3 regions of the Paenibacillus albicereus genome follow, and region 1 is predicted to be linked to each of the others. Evidence: riboswitches for the same ligand, from Rfam matches in the RefSeq annotation. Region 1 holds a riboswitch; each other region holds the start of a gene.
What was found. Region 1 has a riboswitch for thiamine pyrophosphate ahead of HGI30_RS12720 (ABC transporter substrate-binding protein). Riboswitches for the same ligand answer to the same signal wherever they lie in the genome.
Positions count from the first base shown of each region.

Region 2: it holds a riboswitch for thiamine pyrophosphate, as region 1 does, so the genes downstream of both, thiC (phosphomethylpyrimidine synthase ThiC) here and HGI30_RS12720 (ABC transporter substrate-binding protein) in region 1, are expected to answer to the same signal.
Region 3: it holds a riboswitch for thiamine pyrophosphate, as region 1 does, so the genes downstream of both, HGI30_RS01865 (ECF transporter S component) here and HGI30_RS12720 (ABC transporter substrate-binding protein) in region 1, are expected to answer to the same signal.

Region 1 covers NZ_CP051428.1:2,858,593-2,863,645, reverse strand. Annotated here, with positions in the region: gene HGI30_RS12730 (Ger(x)C family spore germination protein) at 1-717, shown strand, start outside; gene HGI30_RS12725 (GerAB/ArcD/ProY family transporter) at 725-1,885, shown strand; TPP riboswitch at 2,027-2,134, shown strand; gene HGI30_RS12720 (ABC transporter substrate-binding protein) at 2,314-3,336, shown strand; gene HGI30_RS12715 (thiamine-binding protein) at 3,366-3,668, shown strand; gene HGI30_RS12710 (ABC transporter permease) at 3,658-4,539, shown strand; gene HGI30_RS12705 (ABC transporter ATP-binding protein) at 4,536-5,053, shown strand, end outside.
Region 2 covers NZ_CP051428.1:1,702,434-1,707,486, forward strand. Annotated here, with positions in the region: gene HGI30_RS07420 (NAD(P)/FAD-dependent oxidoreductase) at 1-439, opposite strand, end outside; gene HGI30_RS07425 (hypothetical protein) at 731-895, shown strand; TPP riboswitch at 990-1,093, shown strand; gene thiC (phosphomethylpyrimidine synthase ThiC) at 1,464-3,224, shown strand; gene HGI30_RS07435 (ThiF family adenylyltransferase) at 3,256-4,461, shown strand; gene thiE (thiamine phosphate synthase) at 4,619-5,053, shown strand, end outside.
Region 3 covers NZ_CP051428.1:409,233-414,285, reverse strand. Annotated here, with positions in the region: gene HGI30_RS01880 (helix-turn-helix transcriptional regulator) at 1-327, opposite strand, end outside; gene HGI30_RS01875 (VOC family protein) at 570-1,037, shown strand; gene HGI30_RS01870 (aldo/keto reductase) at 1,352-2,284, opposite strand; TPP riboswitch at 2,436-2,545, shown strand; gene HGI30_RS01865 (ECF transporter S component) at 2,806-3,423, shown strand; gene HGI30_RS01860 (ABC transporter ATP-binding protein) at 3,428-5,053, shown strand, end outside.

The DNA of each region.
Region 1 (5,053 bases):
GGCGGGAACTTCCGCCAGATGACGGTGTTCAATGTCGCTCAGGATCTGCTCGGCCCGGTGCGGGTGACGGGCGTGCCGGGCATCGGGCTGAGCGGCTCGGATGAGCCGGTGGACAGCGTCGATGCGGCCAAAAAGACGTACACCGGCGCCAAGATTAGATTGCAGCGGCTCGGTGCGTTCAAGGAGGGCCGGCTCGTCGGATGGCTCAGCACGCATGAGGCGAGGGGGCTGCTGTGGGTGCGGGGCCAGGCCAAGGAGACGACCGTCTCGTTCTCTTGCCCGGACGAGAAGCTCAAGCGCAACAGCATCCGGCTGCGGAGGACGCATGCGCGGGTAAGGCCCTATCGAGAAGGCGAAGGCTGGCGGATGCGGATCGAAGAGAGCGCCGAGGGGACGCTGCTCGAGTACAATTGCGAGGGCTCCTTGGACAAGCCGCAGGACCTGGAAAGGCTGGAGGAGCGAATCGAGCGGGAGCTGCGGAACGACATGGAAAGCGGCATCCGCGCCTCGCAGCGGCTGGGAGCGGACCTGGCCGGCTTCGGCCAGGCGCTTCGGCTGAGCGATCCGCGCGGATGGAAGGAAGTGGAGAAGGAATGGAACGAGCAGGTGTACCCGCAGGTTCGGTCCGAGTTCGACCTGCACGTTAAGATCGCCCGCACGGGCCGAAGCAACCGGTCGTACGTACAGGCGGCGGAGGACGCGCGCCGGAAGGAGTGAGTCGCCTATGGACAACCGCGGGGTAAGCGCCGGACAGATCGCGATTTTCCTGATCCTGTTCTGCATCGGCAGCACGCCGATGTTCGAGCTCGGCATCGAGGCGGGCCAGGATTCCTGGATAGCCCTGAGCGCGGCGGCAGCGGCGGGATTGGGCGTGCTTTGGGTGTACCGGACGCTGCAGAACCGGGCGCCCGAGGAGGATCTGGCCGGCTTGTTCAAGCTTCATTTCGGCAAGGCGTTGGGCACGCTGCTCGGCATCGCATTCGCGCTGCTGATCGCCTACGAGTCGATGCGCAACGTCCGCGATTTCGGCGAGCTGACGGCGATGACGCTGCTCCCGGAGACGCCGCTCTGGTGCACGATGCTGCTCATCGTCGGGATCGGCTTCTATACGGTCACCAAAGGGGTCGATACGTTCTTTCGGATCGCGCAAGTGCTGCTGCCGGTGCTCGCCGGAAGCTACATGCTGCTGCTCGTGCTGCTGCTGGCCTCGGGCCGGATCGATCCGGACCGGCTAAGGCCGGTGCTGGAGCATGGACCGATGCCGGTGCTGCAGGCGGCGTTTCCGAACCTGATCGCCTTTCCGTTCAGCCAGACGATCGTGCTGCTCGTCTTCTGGAAATACGCGGCGGCCAACAAGCAGACCGGGGCGGCCAGTTATGCCGCATACGGGCTCGTCGCCATCTTCCTGATCGCGGTCAATGCCGTCATCATGATGGTGCTCGGCCCGGCCATGGCGTCGATCAAGGCGTTGCCGACGCTGGAGGCGGTCGAGCTGATTCGGCTGGCGAACTTCATCGAACGGCTGGACATCCTGGTGACGCTGCTGCTCTACATCGGGCTCTACGTCAAAATATCCGCGCTGTATCTGGCCTCCGCGCTGCTGCTGCGCTCGGCCTGCCGCTTGCCGCTGCCTGCCGGCGCGATCGGGCTCGGCGCCCTCATCTACGGGACCTCTTTTCTTGAACCGACGAATACGTTCCATCTATGGCTCGGCCTGGAGCTCGGACTCAAGCTGACGCCGTTCTATCAGCTCGTGCTGCCGGGGATCATGCTGCTGACTGGCGTCGGCTGGGTGAAGCGCAAGGCCGAGCGGCAGCGGAAAAAGAAAGCCGGAGAAGGGCAGGGCGGAGCGGAGCCTGCTCCCCGGGCGCAGCCGTCCGCATGAAGCTCCGGTCGAAAGCGCGAACCGCGACCAAGCCGCCGAACGAAGGATTCGGCGGCTTCCGCTTTTTCGCTCCGAGCTTCGCCATCGTTCGACAATCCGGTTGCAATCGGCCCGCTCTCTGCTATAATGGCTCTATTGACAACCGCATAGCTGGGGAGCTGGCGCACGCCGGCTGAGAGGGGAGAAGCATCCCGACCCGTACACCTGATCTGGATAATGCCAGCGTAGGAACCGTATGCAGCCGCCTGACCGGCGGCAAGCCCCTTGGGGGAGCTTGCCGAGGTCCCAGCGCGATCTGCCATGACATCATGACGTCTTCCTTGGGGGAGGCGTCTTTTTTCGTTGGACGGGCTCAGGTGCGCGGAGGAAGGGAAGGCGGACCGCGAACCCAGGCGAAGCGGATCGAGAGAAGAAAGCAGGGGAGAGCAATGGGGAACAGGAACAGATGGACAAGCGGCGTGCTGGCGGCGGCGCTGGCGATCGGGCTGGCCGGCTGCGGCGGCACGGCCGAGGAGAACGGCGGAGCGGCGGCGACGGACGCGCCGCTGCAAAAGGTGAAGGTCGTGCTCGACTGGACGCCGAACACGAATCATACGGGACTGTATGTGGCGCGCGACAAGGGCTATTTCAAGGAGCATGGCCTGGACGTCGAGATCGTGCAGCCGCCGGAGGGGACGGCCGCCGACACGCTCGTCGCCAAGGGAGAGGCGCAGTTCGGCGTCGGCTACCAGGAGAACTTGACGCTGGCGCGCACGCAGGAGCTGCCGCTCGTCTCGGTCGCGGCGGTCATCCAGCACAATACGTCGGGGTTCGCCTCGCCGGCGGACAAAGGAATCAAGGAGCCGAAGGACTTCGAAGGCAAGACGTACGGCGGCTGGGGAGCGCCGGTCGAGCAGGAGGTGCTCGCCTCGCTCATGCAGGAGCAGCAGGCGGAAGTCGGGAAGGTCAGGATCGTCAACATGGGCAACGCCGACTTCTTCACCGCCGTCAAGCGCGACATCGACTTCGCCTGGATTTTCTACGGGTGGACGGGCGTCGAGGCGGAGCTTCGCGGCGAGCAGCTGAACATGGTGTATCTGACCGACTACAGCGACAAGCTCGACTACTATACGCCGCTGTTGCAGACGAGCGAGAAGCTGATCGCCGAGCAGCCGGAGCTGGTGCGCGCGTTCGTCGCCGGCGCTTCGGAAGGCTACGAGGAGGCGATCCGCGATCCCGAGGGAGCGGCGGATGTGCTGATCGCGGCCGTGCCCGACCTGAATCCGGAGCTCGTGCGCGCCAGCCAGAAGTGGCTGAGTCCCAAGTACCAGGACGACGCGGCCCGCTGGGGCGAGCAGAAGGCCGAGGTATGGAACGGGTACGCCGACTGGATGGTCGAGCACGGCCTGATGGACGCCAAGCCGGATCTGGCGAAGGCGTTCACGAACGAGTTCCTGCCTGAAGGCAAGTGATTCCCAGACATCGAGAGGAGTGCATCGACATGGCCAATGCGCTGGTTAGCATCCAGATTTTGCCGACGACGCCGGGAGGACAGAGCGTCCTGCCTTACGTCGATCGTGCGATCGACATCATCAAGGAGGCCGGCGTGCCGTACCGCGTCGCCCCGCTGGAGACGACGATGGAGGGCGACCTGCAGGAGCTGCTCGCGGTCGTCGCCCGCATGAGCGAGGCGATGGCCGACCTCGGCTGCCCGTCGGTCATCTCCCAGGTCAAGATCTACTACAATCCGGAGAACGGGGCCTCGATGGACCGTCTGCTTGAAAACTACCCGGATGGCCAGTAGCGGCCGACGCGAGCCGGAGCGGACCGGGCCGGGCGGGAGCGATGCCGTCCGGCGCGAAGCGGCAGCCGGGGCCGCTCCGGCAGAGCGTGCGGGCGGCGGGCGGGGGCGCGCGCGGCTGAAAGCGGCAGGACCGCCGCTCGTCGTGCTTGCGGCGCTGCTGCTGCTCTGGGAGGCGGCGGTGCGGCTGTGGGGCGTCGAGGCCTGGCTGCTGCCTTCGCCGAGCCGCATCCTGGCCGATGCGTGGGAGGCGCGGGAGCGGCTCGCGGGCCATGCCGGCGCGACGCTGAGCCTGACGCTGCTCGGCTTCGCGGGAGGATCGGCGGCGGGCTTCGCGCTCGCCGCCTTGCTGCATCTGCTCCCGCTCGTGCGCGCGGGCGTCTACCCGCTGCTCGTGCTGTCGCAGAACGTGCCGATCATCGCGCTCGGCCCGCTGCTCGTCATCTGGTTCGGCTTCGGACTGCTGCCCAAGCTGCTGCTCGTCATGCTCGTCTGCTTCTTTCCCGTCTGCGTCGCGATGCTCGGCGGCCTGCGCGGGGCCGATCCGGCGCTGGAGCGCTACCTGCGCATGATCGGGGCGGGCCGCTGGCGGCGCTTCGCGAGCCTTGAGCTGCCGAGCTCCGCGCCGCATCTTTTCTCCGGGCTCAAGCTCGCGGCGTCGTACAGCGTGACGAGCGCGGTCGTGGCCGAGTGGATCGGCTCGGATCGCGGCCTCGGCTATTTCATGCTGCTGTCGTCCAAGGGCTTCAAGACGTCGCTCGTGTTCGCGGGCGTCGCCATCGTCGTCGGGCTCAGCCTGCTGCTCGTCGCCGCCGTCGCGGGGGCCGAGCGGCTCGCGCTGCGCTGGCGCGCGGAGAGGGGGGGAACGGCATGACGCGACGGCAATTCATGGAGACGCCGCTGGAGAGCGGCAGGTCGGGAGGAGCTCGGGCATCGTCCGCTGGCGGCAAGCCGTCGACTCCCGTGCTCGAGGTCGACCAGGTGTCGCTGTCGTATCCGCATGGGTCCGGGCGGACGGTCGTGCTCGGCGGCGTCAGCCTGAGCGTCGGCGCGGGCGAGTTCGTATCGCTGCTCGGTCCGTCGGGCAGCGGCAAGACGACGCTGCTCGGGCTCGTCGGCGGACTGGAGCGGCCGGATTCGGGCCGCATCCTCGTCGCCGGCGAGCCCGCCGGCAGCCGGCCGGGCCTTGCGGCGTACATGCCGCAGCAGGCGGCGCTGCTGCCCTGGCGCACCGTGCAAGGCAACGTCGAGCTGGCGCTGCGGATCGCCGGGCGCGGCCGGGACGAGGCGCGGAGGCTCGCGCGGGAAGGACTGGAGCGGCTCGGACTCGCGCGGCATGCGCGCAGCTATCCGCAGGTGCTGTCCGGCGGCATGCAGCAGCGCGTCTC
Region 2 (5,053 bases), 1.2 Mb from region 1:
GGCAGCGGATGACCCACTCCAGCAGGGGACGGGAGCAGCCTTCGTCCTTCTCGTAAGGGAAGTTCAACGCTCCGAGCGGGGAGATGAAATGCATTTCCTTTCCCCCGCGCTCGTAGGCTCCGGCCGCGATCAAGTCGTCGGTCCAGCCGGGGAACAGCTCGGTGAGGATGTTCTTGCCCAAATTCTGAAGCCGGTGCGGATGCCGGTCCTGAGGCGTGCCCGGCCGATTCGCCGGATGATCGGGGAGCGCATCCCGCTCGAGGAGCACGACCTCTTCATAATGGGCGGCAAGGGTATTGGCTGCAAGCAGGCCGGCCATGCTGCCTCCGATGACGACGGCTCGGGAACGGGGAAGGGCGGCTGGAGTCGGGCTTGCGGCGGAATGGGCCTGCTTGTCGTGCTCGGCGTTGGTATGGGGAATCAGGCGGTCGGTCGTCATGGTTTCATCGCTCCTAAATTTTGATTGATTTGTTCAGTCAATGATTAGCGTGATGAGGCTGGATGAGGTGTTGGCGGTGGGAAATGAAACGAACGGCATCTCCATTAAATAAATTGACTGAATGAGTCAATCAAAATATAGTCGCGTAGAATCGTCCTGTCAATAGGTGACGAGCAAAAAGTCCAAGTGTTGCGGGAGAGGGGGGATGGTGGAGATAATGAAATATAGTAATCAATTATAGTAATCAATTATAGTAATCAAATATGGTCGTTTAAAGAAGATATATTACAAGTGAGAGATCATGATGAGTGGATTGTGTTGGATTTAGGCTGGTATCCTGAATTTAATCTAGATGATGGTTCATTTAAATTAGTTGTAGTTAAAAGCAATGATTGGTTGAATCCATTGTATGAAAACAGAACCAAAGATATTGAAATTGTAATTGAATATATTTAAAAAAAGCGATTGATTTTGCGGAAAACTGTTCGCCTTAGATTAATATCGTATAAACTTGACACCCCCTCCTCTCCCGTCGTATAGTCAGAACCAAGATATCCACTAGGGGCGCCCGCGAGGGCTGAGATAAAGCGAAGCTTTGGTCCCTTCGAACCTGATCTGGGTCATGCCAGCGTAGGAAAGTGGTCGAATCGCGCAACGTTTGTATCGGTCTGCGTCCGTTCGCCGCTTCCTGTCCGGGGAGGCGGCTTTTTTGCGCCCTGCCAAGCGGATGGGGAGGAGGCGAGGACGTTCGGATAAGAAGGATAGAGGCTGAAAAGACAAGGGCGGCCCGGTCGGAATGCTTCGCCGGCTGCCTTGCGTCGAAGGCGCGGGAAGCACTCCCGTGCAGACTGCTCCCTCCTGAACCCTTCTCCGAAGCTCCCCCAACCTGGCGGCTGGCGCAGACCGAGCCAAGCCCCGCCGTCCCGGCTCGCAATGAGCCGTCACGGAACGATGCGCAGCCCGACTTCTTTGCTCTCTAGCCTCCTAGCGGATATTCCACAACCGCGAGGAGGTTTTTTTTGATATGCCCATCTTGACGAAGCCGCTGCCGGGAAGTCGCAAGGCGTACATAGAAGGAACGACGCCGGGCGTGCGCGTGCCGGTGCGCGAGATCGCGCTGACGGACAGCGACGTGCGCGGACGGCAGGTGCCGAACGAGCCGGTGCGCGTATACGATTCCAGCGGGCCGTATACGGACGAGAGCTATGTCGCGGACATCCGGCGCGGTCTGCCCGCCCAGAGAGAGAGCTGGATCGAGGAGCGGGGCGACACGGAAGCCTACGAGGGCCGCGAGGTGCGGCCGGAGGACAACGGCTTCCTCGATGCGGAAAAGGCGGCGGCGAAAGGAGCGGAGCTGTTCCCGCCGACCGGCCGCCAGCCGCTGCGGGCCAAGCCCGGCCGCAACGTGACGCAGCTGCATTACGCGCGGCGCGGCATCGTGACGCCGGAGATGGAATTCATCGCCCTCCGCGAGGGGATGGAGCCGGAGTTCGTGCGCAGCGAGGTGGCCGCCGGCCGCGCGATCATCCCCGCCAACATCAACCACCCGGAGATCGAGCCGATGATTATCGGGCGGAACTTTCATGTGAAGATCAACGCCAACATCGGCAACTCCGCCGTCGCCTCCTCGATCGAGGAGGAGGTCGAGAAGATGACGTGGGCGACGCGCTGGGGCGCGGACACGATCATGGACCTGTCCACCGGCAAGAACATCCACACGACGCGCGAATGGATCGTCCGCAACTCGCCCGTCCCGGTCGGCACGGTGCCGATCTACCAGGCGCTGGAGAAGGTGAACGGCAAGGCGGAGGACCTGAGCTGGGAGGTGTTCCGCGATACGCTCATCGAGCAGGCGGAGCAGGGCGTCGACTATTTCACGATCCATGCGGGCGTGCTGCTGCGCTACGTGCCGCTGACGGCGAAGCGCGTGACGGGCATCGTCAGCCGGGGCGGCTCGATTCTGGCGGCGTGGTGCCTCGCCCATCATCGGGAGAACTTCCTGTACACGCATTTCGAGGAAATCTGCGAGATCATGAAAGCGTACGACGTCAGCTTCTCGCTCGGCGACGGCCTCCGTCCCGGCTCGATCGCCGACGCCAACGACGAGGCGCAGTTCGCGGAGCTGGACACGCTCGGCGAGCTGACGAAGATCGCCTGGAAGCACGACGTGCAGGTGATGATCGAAGGCCCCGGCCACGTGCCGATGCATCTCATCAAGGAGAACATGGACCGCCAGCTCGCGGTGTGCGACGAGGCGCCTTTCTACACGCTCGGTCCGCTGACGACGGACATCGCGCCGGGCTACGACCATATCACGAGCGCGATAGGGGCGGCGATGATCGGCTGGTTCGGGACGGCGATGCTGTGCTACGTGACGCCGAAGGAGCATCTGGGCCTGCCGAACAAGGAGGATGTGAAGGAAGGCGTCATCACCTACAAGATCGCCGCCCATGCGGCCGATCTGGCCAAGGGCCATCCGCGCGCGAGGCTGCGGGACGACGCGCTGTCCAAGGCGCGCTTCGAGTTCCGCTGGCGCGACCAGTTCCATCTGTCGCTCGATCCCGAGCGGGCGATGAGCTATCACGACGAGACGCTGCCTGCCGAGGGGGCGAAGACGGCCCATTTCTGCTCCATGTGCGGGCCGAAGTTCTGCAGCATGCGCATCACGCAGGACATCCGCGACTATGCGGAGCGCGAAGGGCTGGAGACAACGGAGGCGATCGAGGCAGGCATGAAGGAGCAGGCGGACGCGTTCAAGGCGGGCGGCGGCAAGATTTATGCTTGAGGAGAACTCGACGGGGGCTGAGGAGGCTGGAGTGCCGGCCCAAGGGCTGAGCGCGGAGAGGCGCGAGCGCTTCTCGCGGCAGATGCGTTTCGCGCCGATCGGCGAAAACGGCCAGCTGGCGCTTGTCCGCTCCCGCGTGCTGATCGCCGGCGTCGGCTCGCTCGGCTGCGCGCTGGCGCAGCATATGGCGCGGGCGGGCGTCGGCTCGATCGTGCTCGCCGACCGCGACTATGTCGAGTGGAGCAACCTGCAGCGGCAGATGCTGTTCGACGAGGACGACGCGCGGCAGAGCCTGCCCAAGGCGGTCGCGGCTGCGGAAAAGCTGCGGCGCATCGACAGCGGGCTGGCGGTGGAGGCGGTCGTCGCCGACCTGACGGCGCCGGGCGTGCTGGAGCAGGCTGCGGCGGGCTGCGACCTCGTGCTCGACGGCACGGACAACGCGGCGGTGCGGCTGCGGCTGAGCGATTGGTGCTTCGCGCATGGCGTGCCGCTGCTCTACGGCGGAGTCGCCGGAGCCTCCGGCATGAGCGCGCCGCTCGTGCCCGGCGCGACCTGCTGCCTCCGCTGCCTGATCGGCGGCGAGGAGGAGCAGAAGAGCGGCGACACCTGCGATACGGTCGGCATGCTGTCGCCGGCGGTCGAGCTGGTCGCGGCGCTGCAGGCGGCGGAGGCGCTCAAGTGGCTGGGCGGCAGACGCAGCGAGATACGGCGCACGCTTGTCACGGCAAGCGTCTGGCCGCTGTCGATGCGCGAGCTGAAGTTGCCGGGTCCGAGCCGATTATGCCCGGCATGCGGCAAGGCGGAGCAGGCGCGGGGAAGCGGCATTGGCGAGGGAACGCTCGCGCGGAGCGGCTCGAAAATGGCGGTAGCGGCGATAGGATCGAGAAGTTCGGCCGAGGAGGAGGCGTCAGGTGCAGGTAGCGGGTCGCCGGCTGCGGCAACGGCCGACGCTGCCCGCAAGCCGCGGAGGACGGCCGTCGTGTCGGCTGTCCTGTGCGGGCGGGACACGGTGCAGGTGGAGCTGAGCGAGCCGCGGCCGCTGGAGGGATATCGCCGAGAGCTGGAGGCGGCCGGCTGCGCGGTCATGCGGAATCCGTACCTGCTGCGGGCCGACCTGCCGCACGGGGGGACGCGGCTCGTCGTTTTTCCGGATGGGAGGGTGCTCGTGCAAGGGGCGGCAGATGCCGTCGAGGCACTGAGGTTGTGCGAGTGCTATCTAGTAGGGAGTAGCAGCTAGGAACAGGCGAACGAGGGGCAAAAATGGACTTGGATCGGTGTGCTGGAGATGAACCGGGTGAACGAGGGGCAGAAACGGACTTGGATCGGAAGGCCGCGACGAGATGCGGTAGGGAAGAAGCAGCGCGAATGAGGCTGCATCAGGGGGGAGTCGGCGGATGAAGAAGCTGGATTTTAGCCTTTACGTCATCACCGGGGAGAACTACCATCCCGGGCGGACGCTGGAGGAGGTCATGCGCGAGGCGCTTCACGGCGGGGCGGATATCGTGCAGTTGAGGCACAAGACGGCGAAGGAGGGCGAGCTGCTGGAAAAAGCCCGGCTGCTGCGCCGGCTGACGCGCGAGTACGGCGTGCCGCTCCTCATCAACGATTATCCGGAGCTGGCGCTGGAGGCGGAGGCCGACGGCGTCCATCTCGGCCAGGAGGACGGAGGCTGGCGCGAGGCGAGGGAGCGGCTCGGCCCGAACGCGATCATCGGCATCAGCACGCACAGCCTCGAGCAGGCGCTGGCGGCGGAAGACGCCGGCGCCGACTATATCGGCGTCGGCCCGGTGTTTCCGACCGCGACGAAGCCGGGGCGCGCCGCCGTAACG
Region 3 (5,053 bases), 2.4 Mb from region 1:
ATTGATGCAGAGCGCGCCGATCCCCTTGCCCTCGTCATCCTTGAGGTAGATCGAGGTCGAGCGCAGCAGCCGCCCGTCCTTCGTCCGCGTGACGTAGTTCTGCCGATGGCCGCCCTCCGACGTACCGCGCATCACCTCGAGGCCGAGGTTCGTGCCGGGATCGCCGACCTTGCGCCCGGTGACGTGGCCGTTGGCGATGGAAACAATCGTACTGTCGTACGGCCGCGACCAATCGTGCACGACGACCTCGCAGCGCTCGCCGAACTGCGCGGCGATGCCCTCGGCCAGCTCCGTCAGCATCGGCAGCATGGCCGCTACCGTCCGCATCGGCCTTCCTCCCTTCGACCGGATTGACGGATTCCGTCATCCGAATGCGATTATCCTTCATTCCTGTCCTCTCTATCCTACACCTACAGACATCGAGCGGGCAAACTTTTTTTCTGTTTCCTGACGGTTTGTCAGGATGCAAGAGGAACTTTCCGCCACCGCTCAGCGTCTAAGGAAGTGAGGACAAGAAGAACAAAGAAAAGGGGATCCATGAAATGAAGGATAAAGCGTCGAAGGAGAGCTTGATCGAAGGCTTGTACGAGGCTCACTTGCCGGTGTCCGACCTAGAGCGCAGCCGAGCGTTCTATGCCGGTTTAGGCCTTCGCCAGGCTTGGGAGGACGAGGACACGATCTTTTTCTGGATCGAGGAAGGACGCAGCTGGCTCGGCTTATGGCTCGCTCCGGAGCTGGCGGCGCTGCCCTACCATCCGGCGATCCGGCACGTGGCGTTCCGCACCGACTGGGAGGGGCTCCTGCGCAGCGCGGCCTGGCTCGAGTCGGCCGGCATCGAGCCGGTGCCGTTCGGGCGGCAGCCGGACGCTTCCCCTTTCGTTCGCCCTCACCAGGCGAACGCGTCGATCTATTTCGACGACCCCGACGGCAACAGCCTGGAGCTGATGTGCTCCGTGGCGGTGCCCGAGGACTGGCGGGAGCATACGGGCAAAATTCCGGCATCCGCGTGGCCGCCGGACAAAGAACCCCAGCGTTGAAGCGGGCTTCCGGGCGTCGTCTGGCGAGCGCACAGGCGATCCGCCCTCTCGTCATGGGCGCGGCGCTGCGAGCTCGCTGACGGTAACCTTGTCGCACGAAGGAACGGCCGTACTCGGCAAGGAGCCTCTCCGCGAGCGGAGACGCTAAAGAGCCTTCATCCGCTTGTGCGGATGAAGGCTCTTTTTCACCTGCGGCCTGGTTACGGGGGATCAAGCCTGTCCCTTCGGGAGCCGCCAGCTTGGGGAACCCGCGTCCCGTACGCAATCGTCATCGCCGAACTCCTTCGACCCGACCGCCCCGAGCCGCGTTCCGCCTATGCGCGGGCCGGTGCCGGCACTTCCTGCGGATGCGGCTCCGTCACGAGCGCGACCGCGTCGGCGTTGCTCTGCACCTGCTGCGGATTTTTGCAGCCGGGGATGACGGACGTCACCGCCGGATGGCGCAGGCACCAAGCGAGCGCCCAGGCCGCCATGTCGACGCCCTGCGGCACCTCTTCCACGGCGATGCGCTCTACTTCCTCCAGGCGGCGGCGCACCAGCTCCGCGTCCTGGCGATGGCGCACGTCGGTCGCGCCGAAGGATGTGCCCGGCTTGTACTTCCCGCTCAGGAAGCCGCTCGCGAGCGGGACCCGCGCCAGCACGCCGAGGTCCTGCGCCTGACAGGCGGGAAAGACGCGCTCCTCCGGCTTGCGGTCGAGCCGGTTGTAGACGACCTGGATCGCCTGCGAGCCGACGCGCGTCGAGCCTTCCGTCTGGTGGAGATTGTCGTTGCTGCCGATGGAGGTGCCCAGATGGCGGATCTTGCCGGCCTGCACCTGCTTGTCCAGCGCCGTCCACAGGTCGTCGTTGTCGAACGCCGCGTCCGGGCCCGAATGGAACTGGTACAGGTCCACGTAGTCGGTCCGCAGCGCCTTCAGCGAGGCGTCCAGCTGGCGCACGACGTCCCCCGCCCCGTACACGTCGGTCCGCTTGAACCGCTCATGGAAATGATGGCCGAACTTCGTGGCGACGATCCAGTCCTCGCGCTTGCGGCGGCTCAAGTACCCCCCGATGAGCTGCTCCGACAGATGGTCCCCGTAGCATTCCGCCGTGTCGATCAGGTTGATGCCGAGCTCCGCGCCCTTGTCGAGGATCGCGTCGACCTCGTCCTGCGAGAAGTCCATGCCCCATTCCCCGCCGAATTGCCAGGTGCCGATGCCGACGACCGACACGTTCAGCTCCGTCTTGCCCAAGCGTCGATAGTTCATTGAACAATCCCTCCTTTCCTCCAGCTTACCCGCCCCGGAAAGCGGATGCAACCGAGCTTGGGGCCGCGGCCCCTTCCGCGCCCCCGTCGGCCCTCGCCGCTTCTTTTCCTATTGCCGAACCGGATTTTCCAAGGTATAGTAAGAGCACTTTCATAGCATGCATGGGGGCTCGATGAAGTCGGGCTGAGACTGCGGCCGCATGCCGCTGACCATTGATCTGATCTGGGTAATGCCAGCGTAGAGAGAATGCATCGCGCCACTCGGGCAAGGCCCCGTCCGTTCGGAGGACATCCGTCCTCCGCTCCACTCGGGCGGGCAATCCTTTCCCGACCGGCCTGCCGCGCGCAGGCCGGCCGAGTCCCTGCGGCCCGCCGCCGCAGGGGACGCACGCGCGCTTGTCCGATTCCATCTGCCCGCCGGCTGTCCGGCGGGCTTTTTTCGTATCCGCCTGCGGGCAGCCGCCCCGGGATCATGCCGCTGTGAGAGATCGACTCCCCATTCGAAAGGAAGCTGATCCTCCCATGTCCACCGCAACCCCGTCCCGCCGCCGGCCGCGCTCCGGCCATCGCCTCACTCTCGCCGACATCCTCGTCACGATCGTCATCTCGGTCGTCTTCGGCCTCGTCTACAAGGTCTGGGGCCCGATGTACGACGTCCTCAAGCCGCTCGGCCTGCACGCCGAGCAGCTCAGCTACGGCATGTGGTTCATGGCCGGCACGTTCGCCTTCCTGCTCATCCGCAAGCCCGGCGTGGCCATCCTGGCGGAAGTCTCCGCCGCCGCGATCGAGGCGTTCCTCGGCGGATCGTGGGGCATCTCGACGCTCTGGTACGGCCTGTTCCAGGGCCTCGGCGCCGAGCTGTTCTTCGCGTTGTTCCTGTACCGCAAGGCCGGTCCGATCGTCGCCGTGCTCGCCTCCATCGGTGCCGCCGTCGCCTCGATCTTCATCGACCGCTACTACGGCTACATCGACCAGCTCGCGTTCTGGAACTACGCGCTGTTCGTCTCGATGCGGCTGCTCGGCAGCATCGTCATCGCCGGCCTGTTCGCCTGGGCGCTGGCCCGCGCGCTCGAGCGCACCGGCGTGACGAGCCTGCTGCGTCCGGCTTCCGCCAAGGACTACGACGCGCTGGAGGGCTGAGGCGATGCCCTTCAGGACTAGGCGCGAGGCAGCTTCGCAGAGCGAGGCGCGGATAAGCGTAGCCGGAGCGGCTGCGGGCCCGGCGCTTGATCGCAACGCCGCTGCCGGTCGCACCCCACGGTGGGCGGAAGCAGCTGAAGCGGCTGCCGGAGGCTGCGCCTCGGACGCCCCGGACGCACCGGTCGCGGCCGAGGCGATCCGCCTGCGGCTCAAGTACCCCGGCGAGGACGCGCCGCTGCTGTTCCGCGACCTCGACGTGACGATCCGGCGCGGCGAGAAGGTGCTGCTGCTCGGACCGAGCGGCTGCGGCAAGTCGACGCTGCTGCAGGTGCTCGGCGGCCTCGTGCCCTCGGCGATCCCGATTCCGCTCAAGGCCGAGCGGCTCGTCGTGCCGGAGCGGCCGGGCTACGTCTTTCAGGATCCGGAGGCGCAATTCTGCATGCCTTATGCGGACGAGGAGATCGCGTTCGCGCTGGAAAACCAAGCCGTGCCCCGCCAGGAGATGCCGGGACGGATCGCGGCGTGCCTGGCGCAGGCCGGTCTCGTCCTGCCCGATCCGCATACGGCCATCTCGGCGATGTCCCAAGGGATGAAGCAGCGGCTCGCCGTCGCCTCGATGCTGGCCGTCGGTCCCGACGCGCTGCTGCTCGACGAGCCGACCGCGCTGCTCGACGCCGACGGCACGGCCCAGGTATGGGACGCGCTGCGCCGCATCTGGGACGGCCGCACCGTGCTCATCGTGGAGCACAAGATCGACCTCATCGCCGGCGACATGGACCGCATCCTGCTGTTCTCGCCGGACGGCCGGCTGGAGGCGGACGGTCCGCCGGAGCGGATTTTCCGCGACTGCCGCGAGCATCTGCGCCGCTATGGGGTGTGGTACCCGGGCTTCTGGGACGACGAGGCCGCGCGGCGGGCCTCCGGATGGGGCGGGCCGACTCCGGCCGCTTCATCCGGAGAAGCGTCCGCGGAGGAGAAGGCTCTCGGCGCTTCGCCGCCCGCACCGCCCCCGGCAGGCGCGGAGAGCGCCCGGGACAGCGTTCGGACCGCGTCCTCTGCGCCGGCGATCGGACCGCACGCCGCGACGCTCCCGCACGCGGCCGCCTGCACGGCTGCGCGGACACCGCTGCTGGAGCTGGACGGCTTCGCCGGGCTGCGCGGCCGAGAAGTCAAGGTGCGGGCCGACCGCCTGCGCGTCTGCGCCGGCGACTGGATTGCCGTCACCGGAGCCAACGGCGCCGGCAAGAGCACGCTGCTGCTCGCCATCATGCGGCTCGTCCGCAGCGAAGGGCGGATGCGCCTCTTGGGCGTGCCGGATACCCGGCTGCGCAAGCCCCGGCAGGCGGCGCAGCTGGCGGCGTACTGCTTTCAGAATCCGGAGTTCCAGCTCGTCACGGACAGCGTCGCCGAGGAGCTGGCGTACTCCATGCCGGAGGGACTCGCTCCGCAGGAGCGGGCCGACCGTACCGGCGAGCTGCTCGGGCGGTTCGCGCTGAGCGGGCTGGAGCTGCGCCACCCGTATCAGCTGTCGATGGGACAGAAGCGCCGTCTGAGCGTCGCTTCCGCGATGGCCAGCGGCCAGCGGCTGCTGCTGCTCGACGAGCCGACGTTCGGCCTCGACGCCGCCGGC